One region of the Pseudoalteromonas sp. M58 genome, then DNA from elsewhere that is predicted to be linked to it. Evidence: predicted binding sites of a transcription regulator. Region 1 holds the regulator's gene; each other region holds the start of a gene.
What was found. The regulator LexA, encoded in region 1, represses DNA repair genes until DNA is damaged. The targets are predictions, from matches to a motif close to TACTGTATNNNNATACAGTA.
Positions count from the first base shown of each region.

Region 1 (7,372 bases):
TGTACTTGCTGATATTTGTATTACCGAAGAAGCGGCATTGTATGCGCACAGTAAAAACAACCATGGTGGCTGGGCAGGCACGCGCCAGTTTGAAATTACTGATAAACATGTTGAATCTGAATTCGTAACTAGTTTTACGCTGACACCTGTGGATGGTAAAGCAGTTATTACCTACAAGCCAGGACAGTACATTGGCATTAAAGTTAAGCCTGAGGGCGCAGAATATGAAGAGATCCGCCAGTATTCTATTTCGCAAAAGAGCAATGCTAAAAACTATCGTATTAGCGTTAAAAAAGAGTGCCTACCAAAGCCTGGCGTGGTGTCTAATTATTTACACTCACTAGAGCAAGGCGCACGAGTAGAGTTATACCCGCCAGCGGGAGATTTTATTTTAAAAAATGAGACAACTCCAGTGGTACTTATTTCAGCAGGTGTTGGCCAAACCCCGATGATGGCAATGCTGCAAACGCTACTTAGTGGTGATAAAAATCAAGCGATTAGTTATTTGCACGCGTGTGAAAATAGCCGCGAATTTTCATTTAAAGGGTATTTAGCGCAGCAAACGGCAATGCATCCACAGCTAAAAACATTTACTTGGTTTAATCAAGGTGGCGAGGAGTGTGATTTCACTGGGCTAATGGATTTAACGGTGCTTGAGGCATCATTACCTATTAGCGAAGGGGCATTTTATTTGTGTGGACCAGCATCATTTATGGCTAACGTAAAAGGCCAGCTACTTGATTTAGGTGTGCAAAGCTCAAACATTCACTACGAAATATTTGGACCACACCAAGCGTTATAGGTTAATTAAAAGCGTGTGTTACACGCTTTTAATTTAAACTTACAGCTTTTTACTATTTGTGTTAGCAGCATAAGCTTGTTGTTGCCAAGCATTAAATAGCTTTTGTTGTTTAGCTGAAATTTTTAAACCATACGTTTTTTGCATGTAAGCGTACGCATCGGCAATGCGTTTACGTGCATGAACAGGCGGTTCAACAACACGTTGTTTAAAATTAACTTTAACCTCACAGCGACCATATTGCGTCGCGTTTTGGGCTAACATACCAAAGCGATAGTTTGAGCGATCGGCGTTAATTTCACCAATTGCAGGGGCTAAATTGTTTATATCGGCTTCCATCATGCGAAACTTAGCGCTAACTTTGCGGCAGTTTTTACGCCCACCATCTTGCCAACATTGTAACTGGTGACCAAATTCCCATGCAGGGACAATATGTTCCCATTCAATTCGCAATGCACGTTGATTTACTTTGCCTGAGCGGGTTAGTGTGTTGCGAGGCACGTAGCCACAATGGGTAGGATCGGGTACTAACTTTTTGCCTTGTTTTTTTATATCGCAACCACAATAAATACTTTTAGCGTTTTCGGGAAGGGTATTAATTAAGTGCTTTTTGGCACTCGAAAACCGCGTAAATTGTTCGCCCATTGCTGAAAAACAAGCACAGCAAGCCAACAAAGCTAAAATAAACCGAATCATATCCATCACATACGTGAACTACAGGAGCGGCTAGTTTAAGGCCTAGAATAAAAAAGTAAACTGCCACCGGCATGCTTTAATTTTAATTTGCGTATTTTGTAGAGGGCGTTTTTGAGGAGTAAATAGTGGGCAATATTCAGAGGCTAACGCTAAAAATGCGTTAATGAGGTGATTCCTGCGTTGTTGATTTGGTATAACGGTAAAACTGCGTTAAAGTTTGCAATGAAATTAATAGAGGGTAAAAACGAGATAATGTCGGAAATTCAATTTTTAAATGTAGATCTAGAGCTTGAGTCAAAGCAAGATATTAGCGTATTAGTTGCTGATTTAAAAAAGGTCGCAACTATTTTACATTATGATAAAGACGAATACCGTCAACTTGCTCGCATAGAGGTTGCAGGTGAAATAACCACGCCAGATAAAGCGATTAATCACTTGTGTGAGTTAATCGAGTCGTGTTCACGCAATGCATTAAAGCAATGGTTGAGTTGCTCACGCAGAACCTTCGATATGGGGTTTGAGTCTGGCACTTCGCCAAAATGCTTTAACCAAGCCTTACATGCAGATACCTTGTTACGTATATCTGCAATTGGTGCAGGCGTAGAAATTACTATTTACCCTCTCGAAAAGTAATTTAATTTCAACCTTGGTTAATTGACTTACTAGCCTTTTCGCTCAACTACGGCTGCGGTCATCCGTGATACGCAGCAAAGCTCATTGCGGCTATTGGTTATTTTAATATCCCAAACCGAGCTGCGTTTGCCGATATGATAAGCTCTCGCTGTGGCCGTTAATGTGCCATTGCGTGATGCCTTTAAATGACTTGCACTGATCTCTTGGCCAACACAATAAAACCGATTGAAATCAACTACAAAATTAGCGGCATAACTTGCTACTGTTTCAGCAAGCACCACATTTGCACCACCATGAACGATACCCATAGGGTTATGATGCTCTGGAATTGCCGGCATAGTTGCCACTAAGTAGTCATCACCAATTTCACTGATCTCTATTCCCATGGTTTTCATGAGTGTCCCTTGGCCTGTAATACCTTGATCTAATTGCTTACAAAACTCTAATGTAATCGGTTGATGCCAAATACTCATGCTAGCTCCTTGGATAAGTAATTGAGAATTAAAATTTATTAATATGATAATGCGTTGCTAATAATTACATTTATCACCCTGCTTTTAAAGTAGGTTATTGTTTGATGATAACGGCATATAAGGCATTAATTTATATTTGCGATTTTTAAATAACTGTATATACTCACAGTTAATTGTACTGTATGGAAAACCAGTTGTATGCGACCATTAACGAAACGCCAAGCGCAAATACTCGAACTCATTAAAGTGTTTATTAAAGACACTGGTATGCCTCCTACACGTGCCGAAATTGCACAAACACTGGGTTTTAAAAGTGCGAATGCTGCAGAAGAACACTTAAAAGCACTGGCCAAAAAAGGTGTGATTAAAATGAAGCCAGGCGCGAGTCGGGGCATTCAGCTTGTTGAAGAAGAGGAGCCAGAGCAGTTAGGCTTACCTTTAATTGGCAGGGTGGCTGCCGGTGAGCCTATATTGGCGCAACAGCATGTAGAAAGCCACTGTAAAATTGACCCTTTAATGTTTAAACCTGCGGCCGATTTTTTATTGCGTGTTAACGGTATGAGTATGAAAGACATTGGTATTATGGATGGTGATTTACTTGCTGTGCATAAAACCCAAGTTGCCGAAAATGGACAAGTTATTGTTGCCCGTGTTGACGACGATGTAACCGTGAAGCGTTTAGAAAAAGCGGGCAGAAAAGTACTCTTACATGCTGAAAATGATGAGTTTTCAGCTATTGAGGTCGATTTAGAAAATGAGTCGTTCAATATTGAAGGCTTAGCGGTAGGTGTTATTCGTAACGCTGACTGGATGTAGTATTAAAGCATAATTTAGCGCTTAATAGTGATTAGGCGCTGGGTTTGTTAGCAGCACAATGTCTAACTTATCAAATGTATGACTATATGTTGTCAAGTGCTTCTCCTATCATAAATAAAATCACTAAATACTTTATAAATAAACAAATTTACTCTGCTTTTTTAAGTTAACAATTTTTTATATTTCTATCCTGTAATTTCAATACACCCCTTACTAAACCTGACTCTTAGATTAATTGCCTGACTAGTTGCTATTTTTTTAGCTGCGCATTTTAAAAAATACACCTTGTTTATTTTTCATACTCACCTTGCTTATTGTTTATTTTTTAACTAGTTATTAAAGAGCTGGAATAAAAATAACTCACAGCTTAGTCGTTTTGAGAACACACATTTACTAAATCCAGCACCCTTATAAAAAATAAAAATAACGAATAGGCGTTTAAGCCGTATGCCTCTTCGCTTTGCGTCAGCAATAGCATCAAAGGAGCCGTCACATGGGTAAGCTGAGTTCTTCCTTGTGGCTTATATTGTTTGTTTTTTCGCAGAATGTGCTTGCTAATAGCCAATATAATATGCGTAAAGGCGTAACCGATATAAGTAATAATGTATACCAACTGCACATGACTATTTTTTTAATATGTTGTGTGATTGGGGTGATCGTGTTTGCCATTATGTTTTGGGCACTCATTCATCATCGCAAATCTAAAGGGGCTGTCCCTGCCCAATTCCATGAAAGCACCAAAGTAGAAATACTGTGGACTGCGATCCCTTTTGTCATATTAATTGTTATGGCCATTCCTGCGACTAAAACCTTAATTGCCATGGAGGATGCCAGCAAAGCTGATCTCACCATTAAAATTACAGGCTCACAGTGGAAGTGGCATTACGAGTATATGGGGGAGGACGTTGAGTTTTATTCCATGCTAGCTACACCTCAAAATGAAATAACCAACCTTGCTGATAAAAACCCGAATTATTTACTCGAGGTCGATAAACCGCTGGTACTACCAATTAATCAAAAAGTACGTTTTTTAATGACTTCAGATGATGTTATTCACTCATGGTGGGTGCCTGACTTTGCCGTTAAAAAAGATGCAAACCCTGGGTTTATTAATGAAACATGGACCAATATTAATGAGGTTGGTACTTACCGTGGGCAGTGTGCAGAGCTTTGCGGTAAAGATCATGGTTTTATGCCTGTTGTGGTAGAAGCTAAAACAGAAGAAGACTTCAAAACGTGGTTAGCAGAGGCTAAACAAGCCAAGCAAAAAGCAGCTGCAGCAGACGCTGCGTTATTAGACCAAGTTGTACCAAAAGAAGAGCTGATGGCGCTTGGTGAGCAGGTTTATATGGCGAGCTGCGCGGCGTGCCATCAGCCAACAGGATTAGGCTTGCCGGGTGTTTTTCCGGCTCTTAAAGGCAGCCCAATAGTCATAGGTGATATCAAAGGGCATATAGATATTTTGCTCCACGGTAAACCAGGTACGGCTATGCAGTCTTTCGCAAAGCAATTATCAATCAAGCAAATAGCAGCTGTTATTACCTATAAACGCAACGCGTGGGGTAATGACACTGGTGATGTAATTCAACCGAGCGAGATACAAGCGGCACTGGATGCTGATGGGGAGGCTAAATAATGAGTAGCATTGCAGAACAACCTAATACCAATGAGGCTCATCATGCCCATCAACCTGCCACAGGCTTTAAGCGCTGGTTATTTACAACCAACCATAAAGATATAGGTAGCTTATATTTAATTTTTTCACTCACCATGTTTTTAATTGGTGGGGCAATGGCGATGGTTATTCGAGCTGAGTTATTTCAGCCGGGCCTACAACTGGTTGATCCTCACTTTTTTAATCAAATGACCACAGTGCATGGTTTAATAATGGTGTTTGGTGCGGTTATGCCAGCCTTTACCGGCTTGGCAAACTGGATGATCCCGCTAATGATTGGTGCGCCAGATATGGCCTTACCGAGAATGAATAACTGGAGCTTTTGGATTTTACCGTTTGCGTTTTTAATCCTATTAGCTTCATTATTTATGCCTGGTGGTGGCCCTGCATTTGGTTGGACCTTTTACGCGCCGCTTTCCACCACTTATAGTAACGACAACACAGCAATGTTTGTATTTGCTGTGCATATTATGGGTATTAGTTCGATTATGGGGGCCATTAATGTGGTGGTCACCATAGTAAATATGCGTGCTCCGGGTATGACGTGGATGAAGCTGCCGTTATTTGTGTGGACATGGTTGATCACGGCGTTTTTACTTATTGCAGTTATGCCGGTACTTGCTGGTGCAGTTACTATGGTGCTCACCGATAAATACTTCGCGACCAGTTTCTTTGATGCCGCTGGTGGTGGCGATCCGGTGATGTTCCAACATATTTTTTGGTTTTTTGGTCACCCTGAAGTTTATATTATGATTTTGCCTGCCTTTGGCATTATTTCTACGATTGTTCCCACCTTTTCACGTAAAAAACTATTTGGTTATGCCTCTATGGTGTATGCCACCTCCTCCATTGCCTTGTTGAGCTTTATTGTGTGGGCGCATCATATGTTTACCACTGGTATGCCCGTGGCGGGTGAGTTGTTTTTTATGTACGCGACTATGCTGATATCGGTACCTACCGGCGTAAAAGTATTTAACTGGGTAGCGACTATGTGGCGCGGGTCTATTAGCTTTGAAGTGCCAATGCTGTTTAGTATCGCATTTATTGTGTTGTTTACTTTAGGTGGTTTTTCGGGGTTGATGCTAGCGATTACACCTGCCGATTTCCAATATCATGATACCTATTTTGTGGTTGCACACTTTCATTATGTACTCGTAACGGGCGCGGTGTTTTCTATTATGGCGGGGGCTTATTATTGGCTGCCAAAATGGACCGGAAACATGTTCAATATTACCTTAGCAAAATGGCATTTTTGGTTGTCGTTAATAAGTGTAAATGTGCTGTTTTTCCCAATGCATTTTGTGGGGTTAGCCGGTATGCCACGCCGTATTCCAGATTATGCGCTACAGTTTGCTGATTTTAACGCCATTATTAGTATAGGTGGGTTTGCCTTTGGTTTATCGCAATTATTATTTGTGGTGGTTGTGTATAAATGTGCAAAAGGGGGCGACAAAGTGCCTGCAAAAGTTTGGGATGGAGCTGAGGGGCTTGAATGGGAAGTTGATTCACCTGCGCCTTATCATACGTTCTCAACGCCGCCGGACATTAAATAATGACTCACTTGCCGTTATTAAAAAAGCTGGTGGTGATTTGCATTGCAATGTTTGCATTTGCATTTGCCATGGTCCCTTTGTATGACGTGTTTTGCGATATAACGGGGCTTAATGGTAAGCCCTCGTTAGAGCAGGCACAGCAAAGTACCTTGGTCACTGAAAATAGAGAAGTCAGCGTTAGTTTCACTACGCATGCGCAAAGTGGTGCGCCTTTTGAAGTTAAATCTAAAGAGTACAGTGTAGATGTAAAGCCTGGGGCTATGCGTGAAGTTAAGTTTAGCGCTAAAAATAACAGTAATGAAGATAAAGTAATGCAGGCTATACCGTCGGTAGCACCAGGAAAAGCGGCCAAGTATTTACACAAAATAGCGTGTTTTTGCTTTGATCAGCAACCGTTAAAGGCAGGTGAAGAGCTGGAGTTTACATTATTGTTTTATGTAGATACTGAATTACCCAGTGATGTAGAAGAGTTAACCCTGTCTTATACCGTATTTGATATTAGCGAGCGGCTAGTAGCCAGTAATAACTAGCTTATAAAACTAGTGAAAAACTAGGAGCAAATAAAATGAATCAAAAATATGAACATTATTATGTACCAGAGCAAAGTCCATGGCCAATAGTTGGGGCAGTTGCGTTATTTTTTATTGCGGTAGGCGCAGCCTTAACCGTAATGGATATGGGCAAAGAGGGTGGTAATGGCGTTTACTTGTTATACGTAGGTATAGCT
Region 1 covers NZ_CP152390.1:3,157,050-3,164,421, reverse strand. The annotation lists gene hmpA (NO-inducible flavohemoprotein) at 1-802, shown strand, start outside; gene AAGD16_RS14585 (endonuclease) at 842-1,495, opposite strand; gene AAGD16_RS14580 (hypothetical protein) at 1,748-2,128, shown strand; gene AAGD16_RS14575 (PaaI family thioesterase) at 2,158-2,601, opposite strand; gene lexA (transcriptional repressor LexA) at 2,800-3,417, shown strand; gene coxB (cytochrome c oxidase subunit II) at 3,911-5,053, shown strand; gene ctaD (cytochrome c oxidase subunit I) at 5,053-6,645, shown strand; gene AAGD16_RS14555 (cytochrome c oxidase assembly protein) at 6,645-7,175, shown strand; gene AAGD16_RS14550 (cytochrome c oxidase subunit 3) at 7,211-7,372, shown strand, end outside.

Region 2 (7,372 bases), 1.1 Mb from region 1:
AGGCGACCTTTTTCGATACCTATACCACTATCTTGTACTTCAAATAAAATGGGTTGATTGGGTTTATGAGTAACCGAAACAGTAACATGGCCTTGCTCAGTAAACTTTATCGCATTGCCGATTAAATTGGTTAGCACTTGGCGTAAACGCGTATCATCACCAAAATAAAATGGATTTACATTGTCAGCTATTTTTAAAATGAGCTGTAAGTCTTTGCGTTTTGCATCAAGCCAAAATGTCGACACAATATTATCGAGCAATTCTTGCAAGTTAAAATGTACTTTTTGAATTTCGAGTTTACCTTTCTCTAGCTTTGCTGAGTCAAGGATATCGTTGAGTAAATGCAATAAAGAACGCGCAGCGTTATTAACGGTAATAATTTGTTTTTGTTGTTCTTTATTAAGCGGACTATCCATTAAAATATCACTAAAGCCAATAATTGCATTCATGGGGGTACGTATCTCATGGCTCATATTTGCCATAAAAGACTGTTTAGCTTGCGCGGCTGCTTCAGCCTCGTATTTAGCTTGCTTTAAGCTTTGCTCATATTCATGGCGCTTGGTTATATCAACTAAAACGCCATCAACCCAGCGTGTATCATCTTTAGAGTTAGTGATAATACTTGCTTGATCAAGTACCCAAATAATATTGCCGTTGCGATGGCGAATGCGATACTCAATTGAGTATTGACTGGTCGATGCAACTGCTTGATCAATCGCTAAAGAAATAGCCGCTTCATCTTCTTTAACAATAAGCTCGGCAAAGGTAATACGCTGCTCAGTAAATTCTTCAGCGCGATAACCCGTTAGTTCATAGACGCTAGGGCTGATAAACAACATACTCCAGTGTTCATCTAACAAGCAGCGAAATACCACACCGGGCATATTGTTCATTAAGGTACGGTATTGTCGCTCTTTTTCAATTAAGCTTTGTTGTAACGCTCTTTGCTCAGTTAAATCGGTAATAAAGCCCACAAACAATGTTTCAGTTTGTAATTGCTTTACTTCACCAATCCCTAAGCGAATTGGAAATTGATGACCATTTTTATGTTTTGCCCACACATCGCGATTAACACCAATAACACGTTTTACCTCATGGTTTGTTGTATTTTTTAAAAAAGCATCGTGTTGATTAGCAATATCATCAGCCATTAATATTTTTACATTCTGGCCAATGACCTCATTATCTTGCCAGCCAAAAATTGTTTCTGCGGCTTTATTAAAGCTCAAAATAGTGCCTTTAATATTGATAGTAACGATGCCGTCAATGGCAGTTGATAAAATAGCATCAAGGCGAGACTCTTCAGCTGATTTTTTCCCCAACAGCATTCTGTAACGGATCATGCCATTGATGATCACAACCACCGCTGTTAATAAAAGCGTGGCGAACGACACACTAATAGCAATAAAGGTTAGATGTGATTGGTTTGTTTGCTCGTTAATTATCGGGCTTGTTGCAATAAATCGCGTAGCAGCCATGCCCATATAATGCATACCAGCCACGGCAAGGCCAAGAATAAGGGCACAAATAATACGATTATGCACAGGCGTTAATTTTTTAAAGTGTGCTGGTAAATGAAAACGTGTATAGAGACTTATAAAAGACAGCAGCACTGCAACAACAATTGAAGCGCCAAACCATATTGGATCATAACGAAGTAAAGGACTTAATTGCATCGCGGCCATACCGCTGTAATGCATGGTGCCAACACCCGCGCCAAATAAAAGAGAGCTTAGAATTAAATTGATAATACGAGGCTTAGAGCTATATGTTTTCAAACAAGAAAAAGCAATGGTACATGCCAGTAAAGCCGGTATAAACGACACAAAAGTGAGTGTGGGATCGTATTCAATTGTAGTGCACAAAGAAAATGCCAGCATAGCAATAAAGTGCATGCTCCAGACCCCTCCGGCAAGGACTAAGGCTGCGGTTATATTGGCTAACTTTCGATAAGATTTAAAATGTGTATTATTTGCTAAATCGATAACGTGCAAAGAAAAATAAGCTGCAAAAATTGCGGTGAGTATAGATAGTGTCACTAAACTTGGGTCGTATACACCATTAATAATTAGGCTTGGATCTGGTTCGTTTATAAAAAAATTAGCTAACATCAATCATTCACATAATAACTCTTAAATTCAGTCTAATATAAAATACAATAATAATCACAAGGTATTGAGTTATAAATTACAAAAGTAACGTAAGTGTTTTAAGCTCTAAACCATACTATTTATTGAGTAGCACTAAATCCATTGTTATTAAAATGGCATTTAGTAGGGATTATTTATAGATTAGCCGTTATGGTACAAGGTAAAATAAAACCCAGTGGTTAATTATAAATAGGCAGCATTCATTGTTGGATTACACTTTAAAGCGTAGTAAGCGAAGAAAAACAGTGGCTATCAAAGTCGCACAACGTGAGCTTACGGTATATGCGCCCCATTTTGTAACGAAAACACAAATTAATGAATGGCTGTTAAGTAAACAGGACTGGATTGATGCTCAGTTACATAAGCAACAAATTCAAGCCGATACACGACAGTTTCCACTCAAAACCCAGAGTATTAAATTATTTAATGAAGCTGTTAATGTGCAATTTGAAAACGCAGTACGCACTCAATGGCAGCAGCACAATGAAAGCCAAACGCTGTTACTGAGTATTTCTTCACGTGTAAAGCATCAAACGCAAATGTATCAAAGTTTGCTAGAGCAGTTTTTGCATGAGAAATTAGAAAGCTATATTGAAATGCGAGTTAACGATTATTGTCAGCTGATGGGTGAAAAGCTACCGAGTAATATTCGTATTCAATTGTATAAACGTCGCTGGGGTAGTTGTAATCGCAGGCGTGAACTAACCTTCAACTTACACTTGGCAAGTGCACCGACATGGGTTATTGACTACGTGATTGTTCATGAATTAGCACATTTAAAATATTTAAATCACAGCGCTCAATTTTGGCAACGTGTGGGATTATTTTATTCAGATTATAAACAAGCAAGTAACTGGTTAAACAATCATGGTATGAGTTTACAGTGGGTATTTGAATAAAAAGAAATAAGGTAGAGAAGAGAAGTGGTGGAGGGAGCTGGATTCGAACCAGCGAAGGCTGAGCCGTCAGATTTACAGTCTGATCCCTTTGGCCGCTCGGGAACCCCTCCACACTAATTGTTATTGCATTTGGCCCCACTTAACTTAGCCTAAGAAAAGTGGTGGAGGGAGCTGGATTCGAACCAGCGAAGGCTGAGCCGTCAGATTTACAGTCTGATCCCTTTGGCCGCTCGGGAACCCCTCCAATGCAACGCGGCAGATAATAGCAAACTTCTTATTTAAGTAAAGAAAAAAGCTAAAGAAAATTCAAATTTAGCCGATAAATACTTATTAATTAGTTAAATAGGCTAAAGTCTATGCAGATTGGTGATTTGTTAATCACGGAGAGCCAGTTAAAAACGAGGCTTAACGAAAGTGTGCACGAAAACCGCCGAGGCGAGTTTGCACTTTTATTAGCAATGCTCTCTCACGATGCACTCGATTTTAGTGAATTCCACCTACCCAAAAGTGACACTAAGCATGATCAAGCTGATGAAAATGCTCTGCGTAAACAATTTGGCGCAGGTCCAAAGCAGCCATTAGCGCCAGATACCTTTAATATGTTAATTGGTAAAAATAACACAGAGCTTTTAGCAAAAATGGGAAGCGCTGTAGGGATGAGTGATATAAAGTTAACTCAGTGCTTAAAGCCTGAGCCATTTAATATTCGTGATGATAAAAACCACATTCCACTGACTGTCATTGATAACTGTGAATTAGCGGTACGTCGACGAATTCAAAATACCAACACCGAGTTATCAAACCCTCAAATGGATGCGGTGGCATTTTATGATGATTTACAAAATGAAGCTATCCACCAGCCATTACATTTGTTTAGTGCCTAATTATATGTGTTCAATTGCTGCTTTATACATGCCATTTGATTGTAATAAACTGTGTTTATAGTAGTAAGTAACTATTGGTTTTATAGGTGCTTTATTTTAATAACTGATTTAATATAAAAAAAGCATCCAAAATTTAAATGCAATTGCTATAATGGCGCAAATGGTATGACATTAAATGCCATTATCATTAAACCAAGGTAATTAGGAACGTAATGAAGAAAACATTCACGCTGAATCATGAGAAAATCAAATACCCTCGTATGGTTGATGCTGCAAAGCATGAAGTGAAAAAATATTTGAAAAGAGAACGTAATAAAACTTTACCTGTTGATGCCGACTACTGGGCATTTGATTGTAAGTTTGGTAACACGGCTGAAGAAGCCCAAGTGGTTCACGTTGCTGAAATTAACAATCACATCAGTGAAATTGAAAAGCAAGGTTTAACTTCTTTTTACTTAGAGATTTTAGCAAGACCTGCACAGCGTCAAGATTTCGATGAAGATGATGGCGAGTAAAACGCTAATTTGCGTTTAGTGTAGTTTTTGAAAATGGGCCTTGTGGCCCATTTTTTGTAGCTGAAGTTTATACACTATGACATTTTTTGTATTTTTTATTACTGCCACAAGGGCACGTATCATTACGTTTTACTTTAATATCGGCAACCGGTGTAATCTCACCATCAAGGTATCGCCATTGTCCATCTTCTTTAATAAACCTTGAATTTTCTGCCAACTCGCAATATAAATCTTGATAAAAGTAGTGAGCTTTAAATGTAACAAATCCTGTTTCATCATTATAACCAGAGTCTAATACGGCTAAGTTTATAAAACGGCAACTATTTGCAAAATCTTTAATTTCTGAAATTGAATTTTCAGCTTGTTTTTCTTTTGCATAACTTTCACGAACAAAAACCGCGTTTTTAACAGCATAAGCACTGTAGCGTGCACGCATAAGTTGCTCTGGTGTGTGTGGCTGTTTGGTTTTTAAATGAAAAGGCTCGCAGCAATCAGCATAAGGTTGCTGACTGCCACAAAAACATAATAGGGCGTTAGAAGTCATGATAAATGTACTGTGTATTAAAACGCTAGTTTATCAAGCTTATTGCGTAAGTGAAATCTCAGAATGAGCGCTTTTTTTGCTAAAGCAATACAACTTAGTGCGCGTATGGCTCAAGTTTAATGATAACTGCGACAGTTGTTGGTTATTTATTATGTCAGTCCAGGTGATCACCGCGGCAAAATTTCCATTGTGAAGTGCAGAACTTAAAACATACTCTAAATTAACTAAATGCTTTTGACGAATAACCAGTAATTTACTGGTATCAATTGAGCATGAATCAAGTAGCGCTTTGCTCGGTACGTTATCTGGTGCTATTAACAGTGTCCATGCGTTTAGGCTGTTGTATTGGTGTAATACTTTTAATAACTCAAACGTTGCTGAAATTTCATCTTCAATTTGTACAACGTTAACACAATCTGATTGGTCATCTTGCTGGTAGCTTTTAACTGTTCTTACGGTAATTGGCTGTAACATAATCTTCTCACTCACTGGGTTTTTATACAGTACATTCATACAGTAGTTTATACAGTTGTTTGGTGCAAGTGTTTTTTGCTATTTTTTTGTACAGTTATTCATCTTAAAACGCGACAGTTACTATAAATATACAAATAATCTATATATAACAAAGATTTAATTTTTATTGGATATTAATCCCCACAGAATTAATTTTAAGGCTGGGAGCAAATAAATACAGATGAACAGGGGGTATACAGTAGTTTAAATTAATTAAGCGTGCTTGCTTTGGCTATAAACGCTTAATTAATTTACAGATGAAATGAGTTGCTGGGCAATGAAATTATTTTTCGCTACTAGAGGGGATCAAATGTGAAAATTGTAACTGGTGAATTTGTTCATACAGGCTGGCTGCGTAGCATTGAGCATCTTTAAGTCGTTTGGTACTAATATGTTTTCGTATATCGCTCATTGCTTCTATGGCAGGTTCATAGCCTTGACTACCGGCTAAGCTAAGCCACGCAGCACCATGAAATACACTTTGCGGCACACCTTGTCCTTTTATAAAAAACAGCCCTAAATAAAACTGCGCGCGATAATTTCCTGCCATTGCTGCCAAACGCATCCATTTTGCGGCTAAGGCGCCTTGTTCATTTTTAAGGTAATAAAGGGCTTTATTTAATGTGTCTTGATCGGTGTTTTTAGAGCTCGCAGGGAGATTTGCATCGCTTGGTTGCGTTACAAAAGAAAGAATGTTGTCTAATTGTTGCTCTAAGTCTTGGCCACTTGGTGTCGTTTTGATCATGCTACTTCGTTTGTTATTTTAATCACTTAGCTAGTTTAGTATATAGCAAGGTAAAATGTCCTGTAAAAAGTTATTTTTATGCTAAAATCTCGCCACTTTTTACAACCACAAGTTTATTATGCTCGAAGCCTTATTCAAAATCCGTGCAAATGATTCTTCGGTTCGCCGTGAATGTATTGCCGGTATGACTACATTTATTACGATGGTTTATATCGTATTCGTAAACCCAGCTATGCTTGCGGAAGCCGGTATGGACCAAGGTGCTGCTTTTGTTGCCACCTGTATTGCTGCTGCAATAGGGTGTTTTATTATGGGTTTGTGGGCCAATTATCCACTGGCATTGGCACCGGGTATGGGATTAAATGCATTTTTTACCTATGGTGTTGTATTAGGTATGGGTTATAGCTGGCAAGCTGCGTTGGGTGCGGTATTTATGTCAGGGTGTATATTTTTAATTCTAAGCTTATTTAAGGTGCGAGAGTGGATTATTAATGCAATCCCTCTGGTGCTCAAGCAAGCAATAGCAACGGGTATTGGCGCATTTTTAGCTCTCATCGCACTTAAAAGTGCCGGTATTATTGTATCAAGTCCTGCAACACTGGTGCAGTTGGGTGATATTACCTCGCCTGGCCCTTTATTGGCTATTTTCAGCTTTTTTGTTATTGCTGCACTGCTTTATCGCGATTTTAAAAGTGGCGTACTGATTAGTATTTTACTAGTCACCGCGATTGCTGTGTCTATGGGGTTAGTGGAGTATCATGGTGTTATTGCTATGCCACCTTCTATCATGCCGACCTTTATGCAACTGGACTTTAGTGCCGCGTTTGAACTGTCGATGTTGAGTGTTATTTTTGCGTTTTTATTCGTTGATTTGTTTGATACCTCAGGCACGTTAGTTGCGGTAACTCAGAAGGCTGGTTTAGCAGATAAAAACGGTAATATGCCGCGTTTAGGTCGTGCATTAAGCGCCGACAGCACAGCAACCATTGCAGGTGCAATGCTCGGTACTTCAACAACCACGTCATACATTGAGTCTGTTGCAGGTGTATCTGTTGGTGGTCGAACGGGTTTGACCGCTGTGGTTGTGGGTTGCTGCTTTTTACTGATGATGTTTTTTGCGCC
Region 2 covers NZ_CP152390.1:2,012,100-2,019,471, reverse strand. The annotation lists gene AAGD16_RS09255 (PAS domain S-box protein) at 1-2,111, opposite strand, end outside; gene AAGD16_RS09250 (M48 family metallopeptidase) at 2,357-3,049, shown strand; tRNA gene AAGD16_RS09245 (tRNA-Tyr) at 3,075-3,159, opposite strand; tRNA gene AAGD16_RS09240 (tRNA-Tyr) at 3,209-3,293, opposite strand; gene AAGD16_RS09235 (VC2046/SO_2500 family protein) at 3,406-3,933, shown strand; gene AAGD16_RS09230 (DUF6172 family protein) at 4,146-4,448, shown strand; gene AAGD16_RS09225 (YchJ family protein) at 4,516-4,992, opposite strand; gene AAGD16_RS09220 (SulA-like leucine-rich domain-containing protein) at 5,032-5,466, opposite strand; gene AAGD16_RS09215 (sel1 repeat family protein) at 5,789-6,250, opposite strand; gene AAGD16_RS09210 (NCS2 family permease) at 6,369-7,372, shown strand, end outside.
Region 2: the regulator LexA is predicted to act here: its motif matches at 5,492-5,511, upstream of AAGD16_RS09220 (SulA-like leucine-rich domain-containing protein).

Region 3 (7,372 bases), 960 kb from region 1:
TATTTGATGTTTCTTTGGCTGGCGTATACGCGCGTGACTTTGCCGTTCTTAACTTTTGTAAGCAGCGAAACATCCCGCTTATGTGCGCTTTAGGTGGTGGTTATCAGCGTAACATCAATGTTTTAGTCAGTGTCCATAAACAACTATTTAAAGCGGCTCTCGATTTATAACAGTCCTTGGTATAGACTCATTAAAGACAATAACAAAGAGTGACTGGAATATGCGATTAGATGACGACATACATAATTTTTACGAAAAACTCGTTTTAGAAGAAATAGAAAAACGTAAACTTAATGAGCGTTACAACGACGATGTAATGGCTGACTTTTGCTGTACCGTACTCAATCAATTACCCCCACGTTATATTCGATACGATGTAGATATGGCATTTTATTTAACTCAAACAGATCGTTTAGATATGCAGCAACGCGTTGAACTTGCTATTAATTTTGCGATTGATCAGATTGCTAAAAAGAAAGATATTAATGAGTAACCCGCTAGAAGACGCCCCTACACACGTAAAACTGGCTGTTGATTTAATTATGATATTAGAGCAACACGACGTAGAGCCCGAAGAAGTATTAAAAGCGCTCGATATCGTAAAAAGTGATTTTGAGAAAAAGCTAGTTAGTAACTAGCTTTACTCTATTGTTTGTATTTCATGAACGGTGACAATACCATCGTGTTTATTACAATCAATTTTAATTTCGCCGAATGTTCGTCTCGGTGATGTTGACCTACGGCAGGTCATGTTTTGAGCTTTAACACCAAACTGCTCAGTATAAACGGCAACAATTGCATCTATTTCTTGTTTGTCTTCTGTTGTCGCTGCGGCATAAAAAGTATCATATTGTTGTGACCAATTTTCAACGCCAGCTTCTGCTGCAACACCTAACCACCCCATACCAAGCTTAGTTGATTGCTCTAAATATTGCCCTTTTAAAAACATAAACGCTAGGGTGTATTGTGCACTTTTATAACCCAATGCAGCAGGCTCTTCTAAATAGTTAAAAGCTTCTTCAAACTCCCCTTTTTTGTATGCCTTAACACCATTATATTCTTTTTTCTTCATGGTATTATCGCTGTAAAGACTTATTGGTGACGAATTACAGCCAGTTATTAAAGCCATCAATACCAGCAAAGTGGCACTCAATTGTCGATGATTCATTATTATCCTTAATTTATTATTGTTTTTGCCCAGAAACATATACCACTTTTAAAACACCCGCCCTAAAATATGTTAGCATAAATTTAACATTATCATGGGATTGCAAAGCTTACAGCGATTATTTTATTAGCGCAGTTTTAATCGCCCATTAAAAATAGATAAACCTAATTTTTTAATACCCTGTATTTATACACAAGGCACTTTACCACTTTAAGCAAAATACTTTTAACTGACGTAAATCTATCACTGACTGTCCGTTTGCTGAACCAGTAATAATAACTGCGCGGCCGCTTTGGCATCGTCTAATGCACGGTGATGATTGGTTAAGTCTAAATTAAAGTGTGCAGATAAATTTCCCAGCGAATACGACTTTAATCCCTTAAATGCTTTGCGTGATTCAACGACTGTACACAGTTTCGGCATTTTAAAATTAATCCCTATCCTCTCAAGCTCTTTTTTAATAAAGCCATAATCAAAATTAACATTATGCGCCACAAAAATACTGCCTGAGAGCTGATTCAGTAACGGCGCTGCAATATCGCTAAATATGGGCGCATTGCTTACCATGGCATCGTTAATGCCTGTAAGCGAGGTAATAAAGCGCGGGATGGGTCGCTCTGGGTTTATCAATGTGGTCCATGTATCAACTATTTCGCCCTGCTTTACTTTAACAATACCAATTTCGGTAATGCGGTTACCGCCTTTGAGGCCTCCTGTAGTTTCAATATCTACCACACTATAAATACGGTTAGGGTCTACATACCACTTCACCGCTGCAATATTGACTTTAAAACCACTGTTTTTTAAATTATCGATGCTCACTAGCTGGTTTCTTTTAAGCTTGTCTCCGGGCGCTTTTACCTCCTCAAAATGAACTGCGCTGTTATCAACAATCATTAAATCGGGGTAACCATCTTTTAATTGTCGGTAGTTTTTTGCCATGTTTTTTAAATGGCTTAATAGCGCATTTATCGGGCTGTTTAAAATAAGCATCTCTAATGGCTTTAATACATCTTTGTGCCATCTAAATAAGCCATTTGGTTGCTCATAATACTTCGCTGCATGGTTACACACTAAACGCAGCAGTTTTTGGGTACTATTACACGCAGCCAGCCGCGCTTCTATTTGTGAGGATTGATTTAAATAAAAGGTGTCTGTTTTTAAGGCTTGCGGGTAAATATCAAATTCATTACAAGGCGGTGTCGGGGTTTCAATAAAAAGCTCCTGCCAAAAAACCAGCGCAAATAAGCTTTGCCACAAAGTATTTTCAGTATAAAAAACCTGTTTGCCTTGACGAGTGTAGTGATCACTTACACCTAACTCAACATCGCCACGGTAAAGTTCATCAACTTCTATAATACAGCGTGTACTGGCTAACATTTCACTAAGCCGTGAGCGTGTTTGCTTGTTAAATTTGCGCATTAAAAAGTCATCCGCAAAGTACAGTAACTCATCGGTGAGCGGATTTTCTATAATTTTCTCAAGTTGCGCCTTTACCCATTCTTTATTACCTAAACGGTATTGCTCTCTTATTTGAATTTCTAGTGCGTGCGCATCGTCTTCGCAGGCATTAAGTACATCAAACGCTAATACAGGGTTAGTTGTTTTTAGTTGCTTATAAAGTATGACCAATAACTTATTCTTTAGCTCTCGAGCTACAACCCCTACTGCTAATTCATTTATTAACTGTTTTGCTAACGTCTCATTTTCATTGTCATCTTTCGCGTTTTTAACGGCTAACCGAAAACGGTTTAACACATAGTTAGATTGCGCTTCCTCAATTGAGTCAAAGCGAGACAAACTTTCATTATGCCCTTGCCTAACAGGAGTTACCCCTAAATCTCTTAGTACAAACCGATTTTGATGATTAACATCACCGGCACTGAGCCTGCCAATATACAAAAACTCAAAATACTGGTAACACTCATCTCTATTATTGATCACATACTGATTATACAAATGCGAAAGACGCTCTGGCTTAGATTCAAAAAATGAAATAGCGACTTCAACTAAACAACTTTTAGCTGCACTTTTTTTAAATAATGGTGGCTGCTCTTGTTGAGATAACAACTCAATTAAGGCCGGCTTTGTTAGGTGACTAAGCAGTTGCTTAGCGTCTGCTTGTGAGGGTTCATATACTAATCCGGCTGTTTTTAAATTAAAAAGTGACTGATAAGGCGAAATAATCTCTTCATAATTTAATGACTGAGTTTGCACTAAATAAGGCTTACGAGAATAAATACGTGCTAGCATGCATTGGCTTTGCTCGTCGAGGGTGTTTATTTTATTAATAAATGTAATGTGCTTTTGCTCAAGTAAATGCATACATTTATCGCTCACAAAGCCTATTAGCTCTTTAAAATGTGCCAAATAATATTTTGCTGGTAACTCTTTTCTCATAAAAACCGCCAATACTGTATATAAAAACAGTATAATTGTTTGAGCGCTTTTAGCAACCCAATTAGGAGTTAATAGCCTTTTAGAATTTAAATTGATTCAATCTCGGGCGCTTTAATTTCAGCGAGGTTTGTTACTTAATAAACTAAGTTAAAACCGAGCACCCTTTTTATACCCTGCACCTTATCTTCACCTGTGTAGATAGCAGAACCCTTCAAGCAGTGCGTGTTTAACATTAACGAAGCGTTAGTACCTATTTACGGGCATTCACATGGCAAAAGATCTATTTTGCTTAAAAACCAAACACACTGCTGAAACTTCAATCTCAAAAGATAAACAGACCCTCGCGCAACTCAATTAATTTATTTATGCATACGTATTACTATTGAAATATCTTTTTTAGCGTGATTACTCTGTGCTAAGGTTGCCCGCAAATTATTAGTGGTACTTTAACTTCATTACACATAATAAAAATTAGGATTGAACAACATGACAACACAGCATGCAACTAAAGGTGAGCAAAGCGCACAGACAAAGTGCTCACTTTTATACGTTATTTTTATATCGGCTGTTGCCGCCATTGGTGGCTTTTTATTTGGTTTTGATTCAGGCGTTATAAATGGCACTGTATCGGCATTAGGTAATACATTTAACTCAAGCAGTGTAGCAACAGGGTTTAATGTTGCCTCTGTTTTACTTGGTTGTGCGCTGGGTGCTTTAGCTGCTGGCCCATTAGCTGACAAATTTGGCCGTCGCGCTATTATGATTGTCACTGCACTTATATTTGCTATCAGTGCATTTGGCTCTGGTATTGCTGATAGCTCAGCTGAGTTTATTTTTTACCGCTTATTTGGTGGATTAGGTATAGGTGCGGCATCTGTTTTAGCGCCGGCTTATATTGCAGAAGTAGCACCTGCCAGCTTACGCGGCCGTTTAGCAACACTGCAGCAGCTTGCTATTGTTCTTGGCTTATTTGCTGCCTTTTTAAGTAACTACCTAATTGCTAATGCCGCAGGCGGTGCCGAGGGTATTTTACTGTTAGACTTAGCTGCATGGCGCTGGATGTTTTGGGCTGAACTAGTTCCTGCAGGCTTATTTTTAATTGGGGTCTTGTTTATTCCTGAGTCACCGCGTTACTTAGTCGCACAAGGCAAGCTTAAACACGCTAAAACTGTATTTAATAAAATTTCAAACGATGATGCTGATGCGCAAATCAATGACGTAAAGCAGTCTCTGAAAAGCGATAAAAAACCAAGTATTCGCGATTTATTTATCGATGGCAGTAAAAAGGTACACCCTATTGTTTGGATGGGTGTGGCCTTGTCAGTGTTTCAACAATTTGTTGGTATTAACGTGGTATTTTATTACGGTTCAGAACTTTGGCAAGCCGCTGGTTTTGATGAATCACAATCACTGTTTATAAACGTGCTTGCGGGTACCACTAATATTTTGTCTACTTTTATTGCTATTGCTTTAGTTGATAAAGTGGGACGTAAGCCATTGTTACTGGTAGGTAGTATAGGTATGTTTATTAGTTTAAGTGCACTTACCTACACCTTTGGCAGTGCAGGCCTTGATGAAGCGGGCAAGTTAGCACTTAGCGAAAATATGGGTACCTTTGCTTTAATAATGGCTAACCTGTTTGTGGTATTTTTTGGTTTAAGCTGGGGCCCAATTGTGTGGGTACTGCTTGGTGAAATGTTTAATAACCGCATTCGCGGCGCCGCGCTTGCAGTTGCTGCTAGTGCGCAGTGGATAGCTAACTTTGCTATTACTATGACCTTCCCTATCATGCTAGGTAGTATTGGTTTAGCAGGCGCCTATGGCTTTTATACCCTCTCGGCGTTTATTAGTGTGTTTTTTGTAGTTAAATACATTAAAGAGACACGCGGTATGAAATTAGAGTCAATGTAATCACTTGGCTGGAGTAAAATAGCGCTTAATAATGCTGTTTTACTCCAGTGTATTTAACCCTCCTTTGTAAGCCCTTTCATTTACCTGTTCCTCATCCACAAACAATATGCTTTTTTAGTATATATAATCTTTTAAAGTTCTTTTTTGGAATATAAAAAGTTAGCTATTGTTCGCCAACTTTCTCTACTTAGTCTCAATTTAAATGAAAAAACAGTTACTCTCAGGCCTTGTTTTCACCTCTGCGTTAAGCACATTTAATGTATTTGCAACGAATGGCTATTTTACTCATGGCTACGGTATGACTCACAAAGGCATGGCAGGTGCTGGTGTAGCGTTATCAGAAGAATTAATGTCAGGTGCAAATAACCCGGCTACTTTTTCAGCTAATGGCACGCAAATGTCGGTAGGCATAGAATTATTTGCTCCTGAGCGTAACTACACCGCTGCAAAGGTCGATGAATACTTTCCCAATGCACTGTATTTGGACGCAACCACCAAAAAAAGTGATAACAGCTTATTTGCAATTCCCGAATTTGCTATTGGCCATCAACTAAATGAGCGCATTAATATTGGCCTATTAGTTTATGGTAACGGCGGAATGAACACAGAATATGTGGCTGATTCTGCCCCTCAAGGCACATTTTATGGCGGCACCACTGGTGTTGACTTAAAACAGCTATTTGTCAGCCCAACCATGAGCTATCAATTAAATGAACAAATACGCCTAGGTGTATCTGCTATTTATGTAGTGCAACAATTTGAAGCACAAGGTTTGGCAAATTTTGCCGCCTTTTCGCAAAAGCCAGAGGCGCTGTCTAATAATGGCGTTGATACCAGCACAGGCATTGGAATGCAACTTGGGATCAGCCACATTATTAACTCGTCACTTAGCTGGGGCGCCAGTTACCGTTCATCAGTGTCTATGGATGAATTTGACCGTTACAGCGGCCTGTTTGCAGAGCAAGGCGGGTTTGATTTACCAAGCTCTATTCAGCTCGGTACCGCTTGGCAGTTTTTACCATCGCACCAAGTGGTGTTTGATTGGCAAAAAATAAATTACAGTAAAGTAAAAAGTATCGCCAACCCTATTACTAATTTAATGTCAGCGCCACTAGGGGCTGAAGCCGGAGCAGGCTTTGGTTGGCACGATATGAATATTTATAAACTGGGTTATCAATGGCAACGCACTGAGCAACAAAAAATTAGGTTTGGTGCTTCTTATACCGAGCAACCCATTCCATCATCTGACATTTTATTTAATATTTTAGCGCCCGGTGTGCAAGAATGGCATTTTACAGCAGGCATTAGTCATGCGCTTAGTGACGCGGTGCAATTTAACGCAATGGCTTTTTATTCACCCTCTAAAAATGTAACAGGTGCAAACTATTTAGCGCCTAATCAACAACTATCAATTTCAATGGAACAATCAGGATTGGGTGTATCCCTTGCTTGGAGGATTTAAACGATGACAACCGAATTCACACCACTATCTGGGGCTATTGGCGGTGGTTTAATTGGTCTAGCCTGCGCGTTATTACTGGTTTTATTTGGTAAAGTAGCGGGAATTTCAGGGCTTATAAAATCAATTTTTAATCCACTGGCAGCAGCTTCTCGTTGGAAACTGTGTTTTGTGATGGGGTTATTACTAGCAGGTGTATTTATACAATTATTTGCCCCTGAGCTGTTAGTAGGCGAATTAAACTTATCGCCTTGGATGATTATTATTGCAGGGCTTTTGGTCGGTGCGGGGACCACGTTAGCGAATGGCTGCACCAGTGGTCACGGCGTATGTGGTATGTCTCGCTTTTCGGCTCGTTCATGGGTATCAACCTGTACGTTTATGGCAATCGCCATTATCACCGCTAATTTAGTAGGGTAAATCATGCACGCAAT
Region 3 covers NZ_CP152390.1:2,194,588-2,201,959, forward strand. The annotation lists gene AAGD16_RS10165 (histone deacetylase) at 1-170, shown strand, start outside; gene AAGD16_RS10170 (late competence development ComFB family protein) at 221-493, shown strand; gene AAGD16_RS10175 (YbaM family protein) at 486-638, shown strand; gene AAGD16_RS10180 (sel1 repeat family protein) at 641-1,168, opposite strand; gene AAGD16_RS10185 (exonuclease domain-containing protein) at 1,412-3,568, opposite strand; gene AAGD16_RS10190 (sugar porter family MFS transporter) at 4,055-5,479, shown strand; gene AAGD16_RS10195 (OmpP1/FadL family transporter) at 5,682-6,941, shown strand; gene AAGD16_RS10200 (YeeE/YedE family protein) at 6,945-7,358, shown strand; gene AAGD16_RS10205 (DUF6691 family protein) at 7,362-7,372, shown strand, end outside.
Region 3: the regulator LexA is predicted to act here: its motif matches at 3,581-3,600, upstream of AAGD16_RS10185 (exonuclease domain-containing protein).

Region 4 (7,372 bases), 950 kb from region 1:
AAACCGAACGCGTATAGGTTAAGCCCGGTAAACCTGATAACGCAGTTTCTAACGGAAAGGTTACTCTTTGCTCAACTTCCAAAGGTGTAAAACCAGCCGCCTCAGTATTGATCATTACTTGAACATTGGTGATATCTGGTACAGCATCAATGGGTAGTTTGGTAAAGTTCCAGATACCAAGCCCTGAAACAGCAAGTACCATCACCATCACAAGGAATTTGCGCTTTATTGAAAAGCGTAAAATTGATTCCAACATTTATACGCTCCTAATGATCATGTGATGCGCCAGACTTTTCAATGTCGGCTTTTAAGATGTAGCTATTATCAGCCACGTATTCTGTACCTGCTTTTAATCCACCTAGAACTTCAATCCATTCACCTCCGGCTCTTCCAAGCTCAAGCATACGGACTTCGTATTGTTTACCGACTTTGGCATAGACAACGGTGAAATCTCTAAAACTTTGCAAACCAACACGCTTAACAGCAAGCGGCACATCGATTGTTGCTACTTCAATATTTGCTTTAACGAAGTTTCCTTCTGCAAGTTCAGCATCTGCTAATTCAACCCAAACCATTCTTGCTTGATCATCTCTCACGCTTGGCTCAATAAATGACACCTCACCTACAAGGGGGTTCTTATGACCTTCAATGTTTAACGTAACTGGCGTTTCCAGTTTAACCTTGGAATAATCCGAAGGATAAACCGCTAATTTGGCAATATGGCGATTAAAATTGGTAATGGTGAGTAAGGTTTTACCATTGGTTTGCTCACCCGCGTTTGCGAATAACTGGGTAATAACACCATTAATGGGCGCTTTAATAACGTAGGGCTTAAGACTTTCATTACTTTCTACTGTGAATAGCGTTTGCCCTTTTTTAACGATTTCACCGAAATTGACGTGTAATTTGGTGATTTCACCATCAAAACGCGCTGCAATGTTTCGCTTAGCGCCCACAGGTAAACTTAATTTTCCATAAGCAGGAATGGTTTGATGAATTGTCGCAGGGCCTGCAATTTCAGTGTTGATTTCCATTGCATCGGCAACTGCCTGTTCAATTGTGGTGCGACCCTCGAAGTTGTCATATCGCCAATTGTACTTTTTACCCTGATAAGTTGCTTCAATGGCAACGACAAAAGAGTGAGGCTCATAAATCACCATATCACCGCGAAGAAAGTCACCTTGGGCATTGAAGTTAATATCATCAGTGCCATCGCCTAGACGGATTAACTTTACGTTTAAACTAACTTTCGCTGGGTCAATAGGTTGCCCTTCATTTGTTGCCCAAACACGAAATTCTGGCGGCACGCCTGTTTCAAAAATAGAGAGTTCAATTGCAAAATCACCTTCTCGTAACATGCGCCCACGGTGTGGACCTTTCTCTGGTTCAGCTTGCTCAGCCGCAGGTGATGATGCCGCAATAGCATTAGGTGCGACGACGCCTGTTAATGAGATAAGTATCGCCAAACTCAATGACGACAGGATATTTTTATTTTTCATAAGTTTGCTCACGGTTCTACTCGCTATCACTAACGGACACGCCAGTTAGGCGTTGAATTTCAATATGTTGTAAGTGCAAAGATTGATAAGAATCAAGTAACTGATTTTGGGCGCTGAGTAGCTCTCTACGGATATCACTCCACTGGTTGTAGCTAAGTTTGCCGATATCAAATGCCTGACTTGCTTCAGTCAATGCGGTTTCTAGTACAGGAATAATTTCAGCTTGAATCGTTTCAATGACATGGTGGGAATGCGCCATTTCTTGCAATAGCACATAAAGCTGTGCATCAAGTTTCTGCATTAACGCTTGTTGCTGACTTGCCAGAACATCTTGTTTTGCGAGTAAGGCAGCTATTGTTCCTGCATTTCTATTTTCACTTCCCCAAGGAATAGAGACACCCGCCACTAAACCAAAATCATCGGTCGTTTCATATCGTCTTAGTCCAGCAGTGAATTGCCACTGAGGTTTGGCTTCAATACGTGCGAGTTCCATTTGAGACTGGGCGATACGTTGTTCATCAGCAAACTGCTGTATTTGCGGGATTTGCTTAAGCTTGTTTAGCTGGCTTTCTACAGATGGAATTTCCGGCTTAAGCACTAAATTCCCCGTTAACTTAAGCTCTGCCTGAGGCTTACCCCATAAGGATGACAGTTGATAATGGCTGGCTTTTAATTCGTGCTCTAAATCTTCGACAGCGAGATTTCTTCGAACCAACTCAGCTTGAGCCAAGCGCATTTCGACATTAGAACTTTTGCCTGCTTTTACTCTTTTGGCAATAGCGTCAACCACTTCCTGTGCCTGAGATACCGCTAATTTATTGAGTTTCAGGCGCTCTTGTTTTATCAAGATTTCAACAAACTGCTTAGCAACAATCGCAGATAAATCGAGGGCTTTTATTTTTTGCTCGACTATTACTGCACTTGCTTGGCTTTTTGCCGCATTAACTCTGCCATCAATTTGATCTTGTTGAAGCAACCAAGAGTAGGTGAGCGTTGATTGCATACTTTTTAATGCACTATGCTCACCAGTCCCTAACGCATCTTCAATCATTAAACCTATTTGAGGACGCTCTCCAATTCCAGCTTGCTCGATATTACCTTGCCACAAGGCTTCTTGAGCTATCAAGGCTTTTAATTCAGGATGACTTTGTAGAGTCATGGTCACAGCCTTGCTTAAATTTATAACCTGATGTGATGACTGTGATTGCTGCTGGATTTGCGCATTAGCCAAAAAGGGAGTTGATGTTACTAAACCAGCCCCCGTTGTTAAAAATAGACCAACAGCCAAAAACCGATTGCCAGTCGGTTTTTTTCTGTTGCTTTTATAAAGATTAAATCTCATTCCATATCCTTAATTAATGGATGAAAAAAGTTTCGATAAAGTGATGAAAACTATCGACAGTGGATGCCGCTAGTACTGGCATAGTTGCCAATAATGCTAGAGTAATGATGAAAGTAGTAAGTGACGGTTTATTAATTGGATTTAATAAACCTTCAACACGAAGACTCGTGTAATCATGTCCGAAGTAGCTAACAGACGCCTGATCGCAATCCGTAGGAAGTGCTTTTTGAAGTCTAGCGACATCAATTAATGTCTGTGCGATATCAAGGTGGTCGTATTCTTTTGTGACCTCATTGTCGGCCATCTTTTCCGTCATTAAGACATATTGCTCGATTAGGGTTTGTTTTATACGTGACGGATAGAAGCTGGCAAGTGCCGTGAAAAGCACTTTAAATAACGGGTCTCTTGCCGTTACATGAGCCAGTTCATGATTAACGATGATATTAAGTTGTTCATCGCTAACTTGGGTTTGTAGTCCGGTTGATACATATATCTTGGGAGATATAAAACCTGTAGTAAAGGCAACAGGCACTTTAACAGGCATCAATAAATATTGATTGCCATTAGTCGTCCTAGCATCTTGTGCATCAGTAAAGCTTAGTAAACTCGATAATGCGATGGACTGTTTGGTTCTAGCAAAGGTAGTCTTAGTTACGCGCCAAGCTAAATAGATTAGTGCTAAAAGTAAGGTTAACGCGTGCCAACTTGAAAAGCTAAAAATATCGATATGGTGCCAATGGGCAAAATCTTCGAACCAGCTTATGTTAAAAACTTTATCAAACCCTAACGAGTAAGGCATAAAGTAACTAATACAAGAAAAGGCTATCCACCAAGGTGCACTCACTAGTGACCACAATATAAACTTTTGACTATTAAAACTGACTTGTTCGAGTCTGAACAACACAAAACGAGATACGACAGCAACAGTTGCAATACCTATCACAAATGCAAGCACTGAAACACTGAGCAAATTTAGAACGATTGCCATATCTCCAACTAACATAATTAAGCCCGCTCCTTTCTAAGCTGGCGTTGTTTCTCGATCATTTTTTCTAATGTATCGAGTTGTTCGTCATTAAGCTGTGCCGAAGCAGAACTGAACGCAGCAATTAAGCTATTTTCACCATCATCAACAAAGTCACTGGTTACATTTGAAATAAGTTGAGCAATTAAGCCTTCACGATCTACTCTGGCTGAATAACAATACGCATGGCCTTGTTTAGTGCGTTTAAGTAATTCTTTTTTAAATAACCTATCAAGCGTACTTTGGATAGTATTTAACGAATTACCACGAGCTAACCCCAGTACTTTATGTACTTGCTTTGCATCCGCTTCTTTCACATTCCAGAAATGTTGAAGCACTAACTTTTCTAGTTCACCTAACTGCATAACACTTTACTCTATTTAATTCGTTGGCTATATTGTCACAACAAAAACCGATAGGCAATCGGTTTTTTCATTTAAGGACATTATATGGGTTGGCTAATAACTAAGTATTTGATCACCGCTACGGTCATTGTCGCGGCATCAGAGCTAGCAAAACGAAATGATAAACTAGGCGCACTAATAGTGGCCTTACCGACAGTCACAATTTTAGCCATGATTTGGTTATATGTTGAAAAGCAGCCGTCAGAGAAAATAGCCAATCACGCTTGGTACACCTTTTGGTATGTACTTCCCACATTGCCCATGTTTTTACTTTTCCCCATGCTGATGCAGCGCTACAGTTTTTGGCTATCGTTACTCATCAGCTCATTAATAACTGTAATTTGCTTTTGGCTGTTTTCTTTATTGCTGAAGCAGTTTGGAATAGATTTGCTTCCTTGAGGTTAACAGCAAGGTCCGTTGTTCGCCCCACAGCTGCCATTAGAGTATTTACGTTAACGCGTAATGGGGCAGAAGCGAGTTATACCTGAATGACTGAAATTGACACTTTTGCGAAGTTAGGCTGTGAACGATAAGTCATGGTTAGCTGTAATAAGCTAACTATTAGTAAGAGAAAATTTTCCTATTTACACATGTTTAAACAAGCTTTAGTAAGTCCAATATTTATAGTTGGCAATAAGTTATACTAGATGCTATTGATAAAATGAGGATGTTTTCGCACTAAAGTAGGGGAAGTCCAGTTAGTCGTATCTAAGTTCCCCCAAAGCTAATAACTCTAGGCATTTCTTTATGCTGTAAGAACAGTCATATAACTATACTGGTCTTGTGCAACACATAGCGCTAAGTTTCAATATTACTAAATATTTAATAGGATCAGGGATTGAGTAGCTACTTACAGCAAGAGACATATGACTGTATTTTGCATAAAGATACTACTAAGTCTTATTGATGGCTTACTTAGTACATATTCCTTTTCAATTAATTTAGACGCTAAACTACGATATAATTGTAAGTTTTTATCTGAAATTAATGTAAGTGAATACTGTAAGCTTATTTAAATTTAAAAATATTTTAAATTCAATAGCTTGAGTTTTTAAGTTCCATAAACTTACACTTTTTACCCTGTAGTTCTACCATGCGGCCGTAGAAATGCGCGACAATCCTAAGCTTGCAAGCGTACCGCTGGCAATTGGCGGAAATAGTCGCCGTGGAGTGCTCTCTACCGCTAACTATATTGCTAGAGAGTATGGGGTGCGCTCTGCTATGTCTAACTATCATGCCAAACAGCTTTGCCCTGACTTAGTTATTGTGCCTGGCAGAATGGCTGTTTATAAACAAGTATCAACACAGATCCGCGCCATTTTTAACCGCTATACTGACCTTGTAGAACCTCTTTCGCTTGATGAAGCATATTTAGATGTGAGCCATAGTACTGCTTTTAAAGGTAGTGCAACGTTAATTGCTAAGCAAATTCGTACCGATATTTTTAATACCACAGGACTGACTGCATCTGCAGGTATTGCCCCAATTAAATTTATAGCCAAAATTGCTAGTGATGAAAATAAGCCCAATGGCCAATTTGTAGTATTGCCTGAGCAGGTTGACTCGTTTTTAGCCCAATTGCCATTAGGTAAAATTCCAGGGGTGGGTAAAGTAACTCTAGAAAAGCTTAATTTAAAAGGGTTATACACGGGGCAAGATGTGCGCGAAAAAGGGGCTAATTGGATGCAACAGCATGTGGGCAATTTTGGTGTGTCGTTATATCAAAAGTGCATGGGGGAGCATATAGGGCGCGTTTCCACCGAGCGAGTACGCAAGTCATTGAGTGTGGAACATACTTATGAATACAATAAAAACAGCCTAGATGAATGCCTTGAACAATTACCGCAACTGTTAGATGAACTCGTGGTTCGATTAAATAAACAGCAACTACAACATAAAATTAATAAATTAAGTGTTAAAGTTAAATTTGCTAATTTTGTAGTGACCTCAGCAGATCAAGCTGCGTATCAATTAAACACGGCTATTTTTAAAGAGTTACTCGCCAAAGCCTATCAACGTGGATTACAACAACCGGTGCGCTTATTAGGAATTGGCGTGGGTATTAAAAATCAACCAGAGCATAATTTACAGCTTAGTATTTTAGATGTGTAAAACGCGTAACTCCAAGTTGCCAGTAAGTAAGTAGGTTATCGCAGTACACTGGTTATAAATTGCTAAATAAATAATAATAGGGACTACGTTTTCTAACAGGATCCTTTTTTATGGCATATCCAAAAGCAGTACTGGCTAAGCCGGTAAGTGCAAGCCTAGATTGTACATCGCATGATGCACTTATTATTATCAGCAACGACTTTTCTCATTTACCAAATACGCCACTGCGTGATGCAATTTTAGACCAAGCCCAAGTAGACTCTCGCATAGGCAATCAAGTCACCTTGTTAGTGATTGCCGGTAAACGTGTCGTGTTAGTGCCAACAGGCCCTTTAAACAGAGATTATGACGACGTTCGTCGTTATTTTGATGCAGCCAAATTAGCCATTAATGAGGCAAAAGCATCAGGTAGTGTTAACCCTGCTATTTATTTACCCGCTTTAAATACGGATAGCCGTTATCAACATGCTCTTGAAGTGGCTTACTTAGGCGCATGCCAAGCATTATGGCAACCCCTAGAAGCGCGTGAGTTTCATGGTCAAGGTATTGAACCTATTACTCAAATAGGCTTAATTGATGCCAATGAGCAAACAATCAAAGCAGTCAATGCGTTAGCTGCGGGGCAATATGCCGCACGTGATTTATGTGGCACCGAGCCTGAACGCATGGCCCCCCCACGTTTTGCTGATTATTGTACTGAGTTATTTGAAAACAGTGCGGTGAGCGTTGATGTGATTGATGATTTAGCTGCCATTGATAAGCATTACCCCATGCTAAGTACCGTTGCTCGCGCATCGTATGCGGTAGAGCGTCATCATCCACGCGTTGTTAAACTTGAATACGTGCCTGAGGGCGAAGTAACCCGAACACTGATGTTTGTTGGTAAAGGTTTAGTCTATGACACGGGCGGTGCAGATTTAAAAGTCGGTGGTTTTATGGCGGGCATGAGCCGCGATAAAGGCGGTGCGGCCTCGGTTGCTGGATTTATGAA
Region 4 covers NZ_CP152390.1:753,888-761,259, forward strand. The annotation lists gene AAGD16_RS03495 (efflux RND transporter permease subunit) at 1-256, opposite strand, end outside; gene AAGD16_RS03500 (efflux RND transporter periplasmic adaptor subunit) at 267-1,499, opposite strand; gene AAGD16_RS03505 (TolC family protein) at 1,516-2,841, opposite strand; gene AAGD16_RS03510 (M56 family metallopeptidase) at 2,855-3,844, opposite strand; gene AAGD16_RS03515 (BlaI/MecI/CopY family transcriptional regulator) at 3,847-4,230, opposite strand; gene AAGD16_RS03520 (DUF3147 family protein) at 4,315-4,668, shown strand; gene dinB (DNA polymerase IV) at 5,377-6,381, shown strand; gene AAGD16_RS03530 (M17 family metallopeptidase) at 6,492-7,372, shown strand, end outside.
Region 4: the regulator LexA is predicted to act here: its motif matches at 5,255-5,274, upstream of dinB (DNA polymerase IV).